3 regions of the Kocuria sp. CPCC 205231 genome follow, and region 3 is predicted to be linked to each of the others. Evidence: riboswitches for the same ligand, from Rfam matches in the RefSeq annotation. Region 3 holds a riboswitch; each other region holds the start of a gene.
The links. Region 3 has a riboswitch for S-adenosylmethionine ahead of RF640_RS17545 (O-acetylhomoserine aminocarboxypropyltransferase/cysteine synthase family protein). Riboswitches for the same ligand answer to the same signal wherever they lie in the genome.
Positions count from the first base shown of each region.

Region 1: linked by a shared signal. The riboswitch ahead of RF640_RS07200 (methylenetetrahydrofolate reductase) and the one ahead of RF640_RS17545 (O-acetylhomoserine aminocarboxypropyltransferase/cysteine synthase family protein) in region 3 are both predicted to bind S-adenosylmethionine.
Region 2: linked by a shared signal. The riboswitch ahead of RF640_RS07375 (cobalamin-independent methionine synthase II family protein) and the one ahead of RF640_RS17545 (O-acetylhomoserine aminocarboxypropyltransferase/cysteine synthase family protein) in region 3 are both predicted to bind S-adenosylmethionine.

Region 1 is NZ_JAVKPP010000005.1:231,669-235,607, forward strand. Features, by position in the region: gene metE (5-methyltetrahydropteroyltriglutamate--homocysteine S-methyltransferase) at 1-415, opposite strand, end outside; gene RF640_RS07200 (methylenetetrahydrofolate reductase) at 472-1,398, opposite strand; SAM riboswitch class I at 1,469-1,575, opposite strand; gene RF640_RS07205 (helix-turn-helix transcriptional regulator) at 1,841-2,194, shown strand; gene RF640_RS07210 (SRPBCC family protein) at 2,198-2,695, shown strand; gene RF640_RS07215 (VOC family protein) at 2,698-3,114, shown strand; gene RF640_RS07220 (amino acid permease) at 3,197-3,939, opposite strand, start outside.
Region 2 is NZ_JAVKPP010000005.1:266,437-270,375, forward strand. Features, by position in the region: gene RF640_RS07370 (cobalamin-independent methionine synthase II family protein) at 1-552, opposite strand, end outside; gene RF640_RS07375 (cobalamin-independent methionine synthase II family protein) at 599-1,801, opposite strand; SAM riboswitch class I at 1,815-1,918, opposite strand; gene RF640_RS07380 (3-hydroxybutyrate dehydrogenase) at 2,111-2,875, shown strand; gene RF640_RS07385 (IclR family transcriptional regulator) at 2,892-3,671, opposite strand; gene RF640_RS07390 (CoA transferase subunit A) at 3,814-3,939, shown strand, end outside.
Region 3 is NZ_JAVKPP010000024.1:22,001-25,939, reverse strand. Features, by position in the region: gene RF640_RS17560 (GAF and ANTAR domain-containing protein) at 1-97, shown strand, start outside; gene RF640_RS17555 (hypothetical protein) at 107-391, shown strand; gene RF640_RS17550 (cold-shock protein) at 669-875, shown strand; SAM riboswitch class I at 2,048-2,160, shown strand; gene RF640_RS17545 (O-acetylhomoserine aminocarboxypropyltransferase/cysteine synthase family protein) at 2,166-3,470, shown strand; partial or broken gene RF640_RS17540 (PLP-dependent transferase) at 3,514-3,939, shown strand, end outside.

The DNA.
Region 1 (3,939 bases), on a different contig from region 3:
CCGGGCCGATCTCGGGCACGAGGTAGTGGTAGTTGGTGTCGAACCACTTGGTCAGCTCGAGGGGAGCGCGCCCGGCGTCGCCGCGGGCCAGCACGAAGCTCGCGTCGAGGCCGAGCCGGCCCTCGGCGTCGGCGAGATCGGCGAAGCGGGCCGGCACCGCCCCGAGGGCCACGGTGGTGTCCAGGACCTGGTCGTAGAGGGGGAACGCCGCGGGCAGGGACGAGTCCCGGGCGCCGAGGCCCAGCTCCACGAGCCGGCGGTGGGTCGCCAGCTGCAGGTCGGCGGCCGCAGACTCGAGCTCCTCGCGGGTCGAGCGCCCGGCCCAGTAGGCCTCCAGGGCCTTCTTCAGCTCGCGGCGGCGGCCGATCCGGGGGTAGCCGGTGATGGTGGCGGCGGGGAACGGGACAGTGGTCATGGTGGTCTCCTGAAGGGGTGTCGAGGGGTCGTGCGGAACGGTGGGTGGGCGCGTGCTCAGGCGGGGAGCAGAAGGTCCTCGAGCGCGACGGGCACGTGCGGGACGCGCGGGAGGTCCACGTGCTCCAGCAGGTCGAGCGCGGCCCCGTGCTCGTTGAAGGTGTAGAGGTGCAGCCCGGGGGCGCCGGCGTCCAGGGCGGCGCGGGCCAGCCGCGCCGCGAAGGCCACGCCGGCGCGGTGCCGCTCGGCAGGACCGGGCGCGTCCTCCAGCGCGGCGGCCAGGCCCGGGTGGGGCGCCAGGCCCGCCAGCCGGCACAGCGTCCGGAGCCGCCGCGGGTCGGTGACCGGCATGATCCCCGGGACGATCGGGATCGTCACCCCGGCCGCCCGCGCCGCCGCGACCAGGCGCTCGTAGCGCTGCGGGCGGAAGTAGACCTGCGTGATCGCGAAGTCCGCCCCGGAGCGCTGCTTGGCCAGCAGCACCTCGACGTCGTGCCGGAAGGACGGCGACTCCGGGTGCCGGGTCGGGTAGGCGGCCACGCCCACGGCGAGCCGGCCGGCCGCCAGGGCCGCGGTGTGGCGCTGCTCGACCTCGCGCACGAGCTCCACGAGCTCGCCGGCGTGCCGCAGCTCGCCCGGCTCGGCCCCCGGGTCGAGGTCGCCGCGCAGGGCCAGGACGCCCCGGACGCCGCGGCGGACCAGTGCGGCCACGGTCTGCTCCAGCTCGGCCCGAGTGCTGCCGACGCACGTCAGGTGGGCCAGGGGCCGCAGGCTCGTGCGCGCCAGGAGGTGGTCGAGCAGGGCGAGCGAGCTGTCCCGGCGCTGCTCGTCCCCGCTGTACGTCACCGAGACGTGGTCGGGACGGGTGGGCTCGAGCTCCTCGATGGTCCGCAGCAGCGTGTCGGCGCTCGCCGCGCTGCGCGGCGGATAGAGCTCGTAGGACAGGGACGGCGGCGCCGGCCGGGCGGTCGGGCGTGGTGTCACGTTCTTCCTCCAAGGGTCACCCCGAGGGAGGGCAGCAGCCGTCCCGGAGTGGACCCGGGAGGCTGCGACAGCTCCATCGGTCCTGGCGGGAGCACCGTTCCGCGCACCCCGTGGCGGGGGCGCGGATGGTTGCTGCGGCGTCGACGAGCCAGGTCTCTCGGCCGCTCTGGATAGATGCAGGACCCATTCCAGCGGCTGCCCCGCCGCGCTGCCAAGTGCGGGCGCCCAGAAGACGCCGGTGCGCCGACTGTGACGACCGCGGCGTCACAGGACGCAACACCGACGCGCGACGACGCACCGGCGACGACGCACCGGCGGCGAGGCCCATGAGGAGCGCAGGTCCGGGGCCGTCACGATCCGGTCTCGGGTCTTGCCGGGCCGGGGCGGGCGGCCTAGTCTTTGACAACCAACAGGTTGATCAAGGAATCAGTTGACAAACACCGTGGATCCCGGCGACGACGAGCTCGACAGGGCCTTCCTGGCCCTGGCCGACCCGGTCCGCCGCCGCATCGTCGCCCGGCTCAGCCGCGGACCGGCCACGGTCACCGAACTGGCGGAACCCTTCGCGATCTCCCTCCAGGCGGTCTCGAAGCACATCCAGGTCCTCGAGCAGGCGCAGCTCGTCACGCGCACCCGTGACGCCCAGCGCCGGCCCGTCCACCTGGACCCCGCACGGCTCGAGGCGCTCACCGCGTGGATCGACCGGTACCGGCTGGTCCGGGAGGAGCAGTTCCGCCGCCTCGACGCCGTGCTCGACACCCGAGCCGCGGACCGCGGCCAGCACACCCAGGACTGAACCATGGGACACGCACTGCACCTGACCGTCCCCGACGGCCTGCCCTTCATCGACTTCGAGCGCGAGTTCGACCACCCCGTGGCCGACGTCTTCCGCGCCCACGCCGACCCCGAGCTGTTCCGGCAGTGGATCGGGCCGCGCGGGCTGCGGACCCGGATCGACGGCTTCGAGTTCCGCCCCGGCGGCGCCTACCGGTTCGTCCAGCGCGGCGAGGACAGCACCGAGGAGTACGCCTTCCGCGGCGTCTTCCACACGGTGCGCGAGAACGAGCTCGTGGTCCAGACCTTCGAGTACGAGGACTGGCCCGACGCCGTGGACCTGGAGTACCTGCATTTCGAGGACCTGGGCGACGGCCGGTGCCGGCTGCGCGGGCACACCGTCCACGCGTCCCAGGAGGCCCGCGACGGGATGGTCGGATCCGGCATGGAGAAGGGCGTGGCCGAGGGCTACGAGCGGCTCGAGGAGCTGCTGGGCGGGCGGACCGCGCAGGGCGGGGTCTGACCGTGGACTGGACGCTCGAGGTGGTGCTGGTGCCGGTGCGCGACGTCGACCGGGCCGTGGAGTTCTACCGGGACCAGGTCGGCTTCCACCTCGACCACCACACCACCACCGAGCAGATGGACATCGCCCAGCTGACCCCGCCCGGGTCCGGCTGCTCGATCGTGGTGGGCAACCTCCCCGCCCACCGGGAGATGGCCCCCGGATCCCTGCGCGGGCTCCAGCTGGTGGTCGCGGACGCCCGGGCGGCCCGCGAGGAGCTGCTGTCCCGGGGCGTGGAGGTGAGCGGGATCACGGTGCTCGACGAGCGGGACGGCGGCACCGTCTTCGGCTTCAGCGACCCCGACGGCAACTCGTGGGCGGTCCAGGAGCTGCGGGTCCGCGCCGAGCGCCCGCTGATCCCGCCGGAGCACCGCCTCTGACACCGTCACCGGCGCCGGCGACGGCCGCGCACCGCGGCATGTCCTGTGCCCGTGGCCCCGGCGGAGCCGCGGCTCCGCCGGATCAGTCCTGCGGGGCGTGCTCGGCCCGGCGGCCGAGCACCTTCGAGGCCAGGGCGATGAGCGCCACCAGCCCGGCCGTGAGCAGGAGCTGGCCCCGCACGGCGCCGTCGAGCAGCCCGAGCAGGACGATCCCGGCGAGGAGCGCCAGCGCCAGGTACGACAGCCACGGGAAGGCCCACATCCGCAGGGGCAGCTCGGTGCCGTCCCGGTCCGCGCGGCGGCGCAGGACGATCTGCGAGACCAGCGCGAGCCCCCAGACGACCAGGCAGGTCGCGCCCACGGTGTTGAGCATCCACAGCAGCACGGTCTCGGGCCACAGGTAGTTCAGCACCACGGCGGCGAAGCCGAAGAGCACGGAGACGACCACCGCGCTCCGGGGGACCCCGCGGTCGGAGACGTCGGCGAAGGCCCGCGGCGCCGAGCCGCGGCGGGCCAGCGACCAGAGCATCCGGGACGCGCCGTAGATGTTCGCGTTGAGGGCCGAGAGCAGCGCCAGGATGATGACCACGGCCATCAGCACGTCCGCGCCGGGCACCCCGGCGGTCTCCAGCACGGCCACGAACGGGCTGACCGAGAGCTGCTCGTCGTTCCACGGCAGCACCAGGACCATGACGGTCACGGCGCCCACGTAGAAGACGAGGATCCGGACCAGGATGGTGCGCACGGCGCGGGCCACGTTGCGCTGCGGGTCCTCGGTCTCCGCGGCGGCGATGGTCACGAGCTCCGTGCCGCCGAACGCGAAGA
Region 2 (3,939 bases), on a different contig from region 3:
GAGGGCGGCCACGAACCCGGTCTGCGCCCCGGTGGCCGCCATGGCCGCCCGGAGGTTGCGGACGTCCGAGGCCACGGCCTCCTGTCCCGTGTAGGTCAGCGGCCCGGTGATCTTGGGCTGCGTGGTCGAGGAGCGCCCGGTGAGGATGCCCGACGCCGGGTCCTCGTACGCCTCCCGGAAGCGCTCGCGGTCCCGGCGGTCCGGGAAGCTCGTGAGCACGATGTGGCCGGGCGAGGAGCGCCTCTTCTCCGTGGACGCCCACCGGTCCTCGTCGGTCGGGGTGAGCCCGCCGAGGCGGGAGAAGGAGTAGTTCCACCACGCGCCGTAGTCGACCGCGCTGGACATCGTGTGCCCGTACTCGCCGTCGTTGACCACGTCCACGCCGATCTCGCGCTGCCGGCGCACCACGTCCTCGACGCCCACGGCGAGCTCGTCGGTGAGCTGCTCGAACGTGATGGCGCCCTCGGCGTGCCGCTGGTTGGCCTCGAGCAGCCGCGGGGTCCGCGGCAGGGAGCCCACGTGGGTGGTCTGCACGTGGTCGGTGTTCTGCATGGTCATGCGTGTCCTCCTGAGGGTCTGCGGGAAGGTCGGGGGCCGGTCAGGACCAGAGCCGGCGGGAGGCGAGCTCGGCCCCGCGGGCGAGGGTCTCGAGCTTCGCCGCGGCGATCTGCGGATGGATCCGCCCGCCCAGGCCGCAGTCGGTCGAGGCGATCACGTTCTCGCGGCCCACCTGGCGGGCGAAGCGCTCGATCCGGTCGGCCACCAGCTCCGGGTGCTCCACCACGTTGGTGGCGTGGGAGACGATCCCCGGGATGATGATCTTGCCCTCGGGCAGCTCGTGGTCCTGCCAGACCTTCCACTCGTGCTCGTGCCGGGCGTTGGCGGCCTCGAAGCTGTAGCCGCCGGCCCTGATGGAGAGCATGAGCTCCACCAGGAGCTCGAACCCGAGGTCCGTGGTGTGCGGGCCGTGCCAGGAGCCCCAGCACAGGTGGAAGCGCACCTGCTCCTCCGGGATGCCCTCGAGGGCGTAGTTGAGGGCCTCGACCCGCTTGCGGGTGAACGCGAGGTAGTCCTCCACGCCGGGCTCGGGATTGACCTGGTCCCAGTTCTCCGCGATGGACGGGTCGTCGATCTGCACGATCAGCCCGGCGTCGGTGATCGCCCGGTACTCCTCGCGCATCACCTCGGCGCAGGCGGTCAGCACCTCGTCCTCGTCCGCGTAGTGGGTGTTCTCCAGCCGCGCGCACGAGCCCGGGGACAGCGCGGCGAGGTAGCCCTCGCTCGCGCCCGTGGCCTGCAGCCCGGCCTTGAGGTTGCGGATGTCCGCCTCCAGCGCCGCGTGGCCCGTGTACTCCAGCTTCCCGGTGATCTTCGGGAACGGCGCCTGCTTGCCCGTGGTGATGCCCGAGGAGGGGTCCGTGTACGCCTCGTGGAAGAGCCGGCGGTCCCGGCGGTCCCCGAAGCTCGTCAGGACCACCCTGCCGGGCGAGGAGCGCTGCGGCTCCTGCTCCCACAGGTCCACGTCGCCGGGGGTGAGGCCCGAGATCCGGGCGAAGACGTAGTGCCACCACGCGCCGTAGTCGACCTCCGCGGCCATGACGTGGCCGTACTCGCCGTCGTTGACCACGTCGATCCCGAGCTCGCGCTGTCGGCGGACCACGTCGACCACCGAGTCCTGCAGGAGCCGGTCGTACTCCGCCTCCGGGACGGCCCCCTTCGCCCGGTTGGCCTCGAGCAGCGCCGGGGTGCGCGGGAGGGACCCGGCGTGGGTCGTGCGGATGCGGTCGGCGCTTCGCAGCATGGGTCGTGCGTCCTTTCCATCGGTCCTGGCGGTAGCACCGGAGGCGGGACGGGGATGCCGTCGCCCGGGTTGCTGCGGCGTCGTCGAGCCAGATCTCTCGGCCGCTCTGGATGGTGACCCTGTCATCCAAGCGCACCCGTGCGCGCTGCGCCATTCGGCGCCCGGATGACGGACATGACGCCGTGTGACGCGACCCGGCGCGCACTCCCGGGAGGAGCTGTCCTTCGCGAACATGGCCTGGATCACATACCGTGGCGGTGATCCGTGCCCCTCACCCCGCGGGCACGACGGACCAGAGGAAGGACCCCCATGTCCCAGACGCCCCAGCAGCAGGACCTCGAGGGCCGCACGGCGCTCGTCACCGGTGGCGCGAGCGGCATCGGCCTGGCCGCCGCCCGGGCCCTCGCCGGCTCCGGCGCGCACGTGGTCGTGGCCGACGTCGACGAGGCCGGGGCGCAGCGCGTCGCGGACGAGCTCGGCGGCCGCGCGTGGGCCGTCGACCTGCTCGACACCGCGGCGCTCGCCGAGCTGAGCCTCGAGGTCGACGTGCTGGTCAACAACGCCGGCATCCAGAAGGTCGCCCCCCTCCAGGAGTTCGACCCCGCGGACTTCCACCGGATCCTGGTGCTGATGCTGGAGTCCCCGTTCCTGCTGGTGCGCGCCGCGCTGCCGCACATGTACGAGCGGGGCTGGGGGCGCGTCATCAACGTCTCCTCCGTGCACGGGCTGCGGGCGTCCCCCTACAAGAGCGCCTACGTCTCGGCGAAGCACGGCCTGGAGGGGCTGTCCAAGACCGTCGCGGTGGAGGGCGCGGCCCACGGGGTGACGAGCAACTGCATCAACCCCGGCTACGTGCGCACCCCGCTCGTCGAGAAGCAGATCGCCGACCAGGCGAGGGTGCACGGGATCCCCGAGTCCGAGGTGGTGGAGCGGATCATGCTCGGCGAGACGCCGATCAAGAAGCTCGTGGACCCGGAGGACGTCGGCAGCCTGGTCGCGTGGCTGGCCGGACCGCACGCGTCCATGGTCACCGGGGCCTCCTACACGATGGACGGCGGCTGGACGGCGCGCTGAGCCCGCCCCGGGCCGCTCAGCGGTGACCCAGCTCCCGGGAGAGCCGGTGGGCCTCCGTGAGCAGGGCCCGGCCCAGGAGCTGCCGGCGCTCGCCGCTGAACCGGGGCTCGATGCCCGTGAGGCTCAGCGCGTAGACCGGCGCGCCCGTCGCGTCGAAGACCGCGGCGGCCATGCCCCAGCTGCCCTCGACGATCAGCCCCGGGTTCACGGCGAAGCCCTCCCGCCGGACGTCCGCGAGCAGCTCCCGGATCCGCTCGGGCGTGTGCAGCGGGCCCCACTCGGCGCGGGCCCCGGCCGTGGCCGCGAGGACCCGGTCCACCTCCGCGTCCGGGAGGTGGGCCAGGACCGCCAGCCCTGCCGAGGCCACGCCGAGCGGCAGCCGCAGCCCCTCGTAGAGGACGTGGGAGCGGATGGGGAAGGCGCCCTCCACGCGCGCCAGGCAGACCGTCTCCAGCCCCCGGCGGACCGAGAGGAACGCGCTCTCGCCGGTGGCCTCCGCGAGCCGGCGCAGCGAGGGCCCGGCCAGCTCCCGGATCGGATAGCGGTGGGCCGCCACCGCGCCCAGCACGTACAGCTCGGGGCCCAGCTGCCAGGCCCCGGTCCCGGCGTCGCGGTCCACGAGGCCCTCCTCGGCCAGTCCCGTGAGCAGCCGGTGCACGGTGGGGCGGGTCAGCCCGGTCTCGGCGGCGAGCTCCGCCACCGTGCTGCCCCGTTCCCGCCCCGCGACGGCCCGCAGCAGCTGCCCCACCCGGTGGACCACCTGGGTCCCCTGGCCCGTCGTCCGCTCCTGTCCCATGACTCCACTATATGGACAGTCGGGGGACGAATGGCCGGATGCTGAGGAGAAGCGCCGTCGTGCCGCCGGATCTGTTGACCGGCATGTGGAGGCTCCCTAGATTGAGTGCTGGGTCACAGTCCGACGAGAGGAAGGGACAAGGGTGTCCAAGGTCAGAGACAACGCCGCCGAGCTGCTGGCGGAGAGCCTGCGGGACGGCATGACGCTCGCCGTGGGCGGGTTCGGGCTGAGCGGGATCCCCCGGGATCTCATCGACGCGGTGCGGGAC
Region 3 (3,939 bases):
CCATTGCGTGCTGCTCACGGCCTCGCGAGCCCAGGGCCGCCCTATGGCCGAGGTCGCCCGCCAGATCCTGGAGCGCCGCCCGGATCCGGAAGGGTGAGGGGCACCCGTGGATGACGACGGTATCGGGGCAGAACAAGCCCGCCTGCTGCTCGAGGTCATCGGCCGGGCCGGCATCGAGGTGAAGCAGTTGTGGTTCCACTACTTCACCCTCGGCGGCAGTGCCGGGGAGGTCGAGGTCGAGGCCTACCTGCACCATTGCTTGGACCTGCCCGCCCTTCAGCGTGACTTGTTGGCCCACGCTGTCAATGAGCTCATCGACCGGCGACCTCCGTTGCGGGCCCCCTACGTCTCCGAGCTGCTCCGCCGCGAGGGCTCCGACGCCGCGGATTGACCACCCCTCTGCAGGTCTTGCACCCCGCGGCCCGGAAACGGTGTTGGGTAGACCGTGGGCGGCGGCACCGAGGCCTCAGGTGTCGCCTGTCACTGCGCATTCGGATTGGCCTGCGTACAGTGGAGTCCAGTTGTTGAAGTTTCGTTCTTGCAGTTCAAGCAGTTCGCCCGGATCCGGGTACGGCAGTTTTTCTGAGAAGACGTTTTGGCAGGCATCGCAACGCCCGAGCACCCCGATCGTCGGGGACGCTCCGTTTCTTCAGAAAGACAGGTTCCCCATGACTACTGGCACCGTGAAGTGGTTCAACGCCGACAAGGGCTTCGGCTTCATCACCCCCGAGGACGGCTCCAAGGACGTGTTCGCGCACTTCTCCGCGATCAACTCCGGCGGGTTCCGCTCCCTCGAGGAGAACCAGCGCGTCGAGTTCGAGACCCAGGACGGCCCCAAGGGCCCCCAGGCCGCGAACATCTCCGTCATTGCGTGAGAACACGCTGATCTCCTCGTGAGATCACCGACGCCGAGCCGTACGGCCTGACGTCACCCCAGGAATCGCCACCCGGCCCCGGCCCGGTGGCGATTCCTCGTTCCGGCCCCGGCCCTCTGGCTGCCACCACTTGCGCCCTTCCCGGCACTCGGAGCCGAGCGGCGACTGCCCCGACCTGTGTTCGCGATCACACACCTTTGTGGCTGGTTGTGAACGCGCGGACCCCGGGTGGTCTTGCCCTAGGACGGTGCATCGGCAATTGTTGCTTCTGACAAGGGGATTTTCGATGACCCCTTGATCTCTGGGACAGGCCGAGAACTCCACGGATCCGGGGGGATCCGACACTCCTTGGGGGATGCGGTCTGAGGCAGGGAACAGCGGGGCGGGACTGGCCGGGGGGCCATCCCGCCCCTTTCCTGTCTCCACGACCACCGTCCATCCCATGAAGCCAGGACGAAGGGCCGTGTCGCCGCGAACCGCAGATGCCTGCGCAGGGACCGGAACGCCAACGCCCCTGGAGCCCCGTCGGGCGTCGATGACCGCCGTGCCGGCACCGCAGCTCGGCCCAGGACACAAAACCCGAGCACACCCAAGACCTGACGGGAGTTCCCTGCTGCGGCCGCCCTAGCCATGGTGGCCGCCGTCTTCGGCTGGTTGGAACAGCGGAAGAAGAACGCTCGAGGAGCTGAGGGCTCCAAAGACTCATAGCGACCGGGGCTGCTTTACATATGGCCGGCTACCGGACATTGCCCGCGGGAACGATAATGCAGTTGAGGCTGGTCATACGCCGCGGGTTGCCACGGCCGAAGAGCGGGGCCGGGGAGAGCCCTCCTGTGGTGCCGGAGGACGAATCCGATGGCTCCGTGCACGGCTCCCGGGATCCGGTTGACGCCGTTCACCACGCCGTTGATGACGCCACCCCCAGGCGGGCGTCATCTTCTCCGCGCACAACGCCCTCGACGACGCCCTGGTCTTCCGTCGGGACATCACTGAGCCCACGATGAGGGCCGGGCGGCCGGCCGTCATAACCTGTCACAAACCCGGCCCGACGTCGGCCGAAGCGGCCGAGCGCGATCGCCCGGCCCGAATATGTCCCGACGTGTGGTTTTGTGACAACCGACCCCACCGTCCGTTGGACTATAGAGCCGTCCATCGAGTGGGATGAGCGCACCACACCATCCAGAGCGGCCGAGAGATCTGGCTCGATGACGCCGCAGCAACCAGTCAGCCGACCCTGGGACACCGGGACCGGCGGGCACGGTGCTACCGCCAGGACCGATGGAGGATCGAGTGAATCACCACGCCACCCAACAGGTCCACGCCGGCTACGAGCCCGAGGCCCCCTATTGGCCGGTGGCCGTGCCCATCCACCAGACGGCGGCCTACCGCTTCCCCGATCACGCCACGGCCGCCTCGATGTTCCGGCTGGAGACCCCCGGGTTCACCTACAGCCGCACGGGCAACCCCACGGTCGCCGTGTTCGAGAACCGACTGGCGGCCCTGGAGGGCGGGATCGGGGCCATCGGCACCGCCACGGGACAAGCCGCCGTCGCGCTGTCTCTGCTGACCCTGCTCCACGGCGGTAAGCACTTGGTCGCCTCCAGCCAGCTCTACGGCGGGACGGTGGACCTGCTGACGGACACCTTCGCCGACTTCGGCATCGAGGTCACTTTCGCCGACCCGGCCGACCCGCAGGCCTGGGGCGCGGCGATCCGGCCGGACACCCGCGCGTTCTTCCTGGAGTCGATCACCAACCCGCTGGCCACCGTGCCGGACCTGCCGGCGCTGGCGGACATCGCCCACGCCTCCGGGGTCCCGGTCGTGGTGGACAGCACCTTGGCGACGCCGGTCCTGTACCGGCCACTGGAACATGGTGCCGACGTGGTGGTGCACTCCGCCACGAAGTTCATCGGCGGGCACGGGGCCGTCCTCGGCGGGGCGATCGTGGACGGCGGCACCTTCGACTACGGCGCAGCCCCGGAGCGGTGGCCCCAACTGACCCGGCCCAAGGCCCGCTACGGCGGACAGGCACTCATCGACCGGCACGGCCGCGGCGCCTACCTGGCGCTGGCGCGCAGCAAGTTCCTGCACGACCTCGGCCCCTCCCTCGCCCCGGCCAGCGCCGCCCAGTTCATCCAGGGCCTGGAGACCCTCGGCGTCCGCATCGCCCGGCAGGAGGAGACCGCGCGAACGGTCGCCGAGCACTTGGCCCGGCACCCCACCGTCGGGCGCGTCCACCACCCGGCGATCCCCGGACACCCCAGCGCCGCCCTCGCCGAGAGGGACTTCCCGCACGGCACCGGCTCGGTGTTCTCCTTCGACCTGGCCGCCGGCTCCGAGGCCATCGGCCCGTTCATCGACGCTCTGGAGCTGTTCCAGCTCGTGGCCAACATCGGGGACGTGCGCTCCCTGGTCAGCCACCCGGCGACCATGACGCACTGCCGGCTCACCCCTAACCAACGCCGGGCCGCAGGCATCGCTGAGACCACGATCCGGCTGTCCATCGGACTGGAGTGTCCCGAGGACCTGATCGCCGACCTCGACCGGGCGCTGGCCACCGTACCGGCCTCGGCCCTGACCGGGGAGGCGCGCTGAGATGACCCTCCTGAACGACACAGCACAGACGGACACTGCGCCGACGGCCCGGGGACTGAAGACCTTGGGCCTGCGGATGGACCGGCACGGCGCGAACGCCGCGGAGCTGGCCGGCTGGTTGCGGGAGCACCCGGCGGTCGGGCAGGTATACTCCCCCGGGCTGCCGGAGCACCGCGGGCACGAGCTGGCGGCCCGGCAGATGGACGGATTCGGCGGGATCGTGTCCGTGCGGCTGGGCGGGGGAGAGCCCGCCGCACGGGCGTTCGCCCAGTCCACGGAGCTGTTCGCCCTGTCCGTCAGCCTCGGCGGGGTCGAGTCCCTCATCTGCTACTGCTCCAAGATGACCCACGCCTCCGTGCGAGGCACGGCCCTGGAGGTCCCGGCCGACCTGGTCCGGCTGTCCGTGGGCGTCGAGGACGTCACCGACCTGCAGGCGGACCTCGAAGCGGCACTGGAGTGCGCCGCGCGC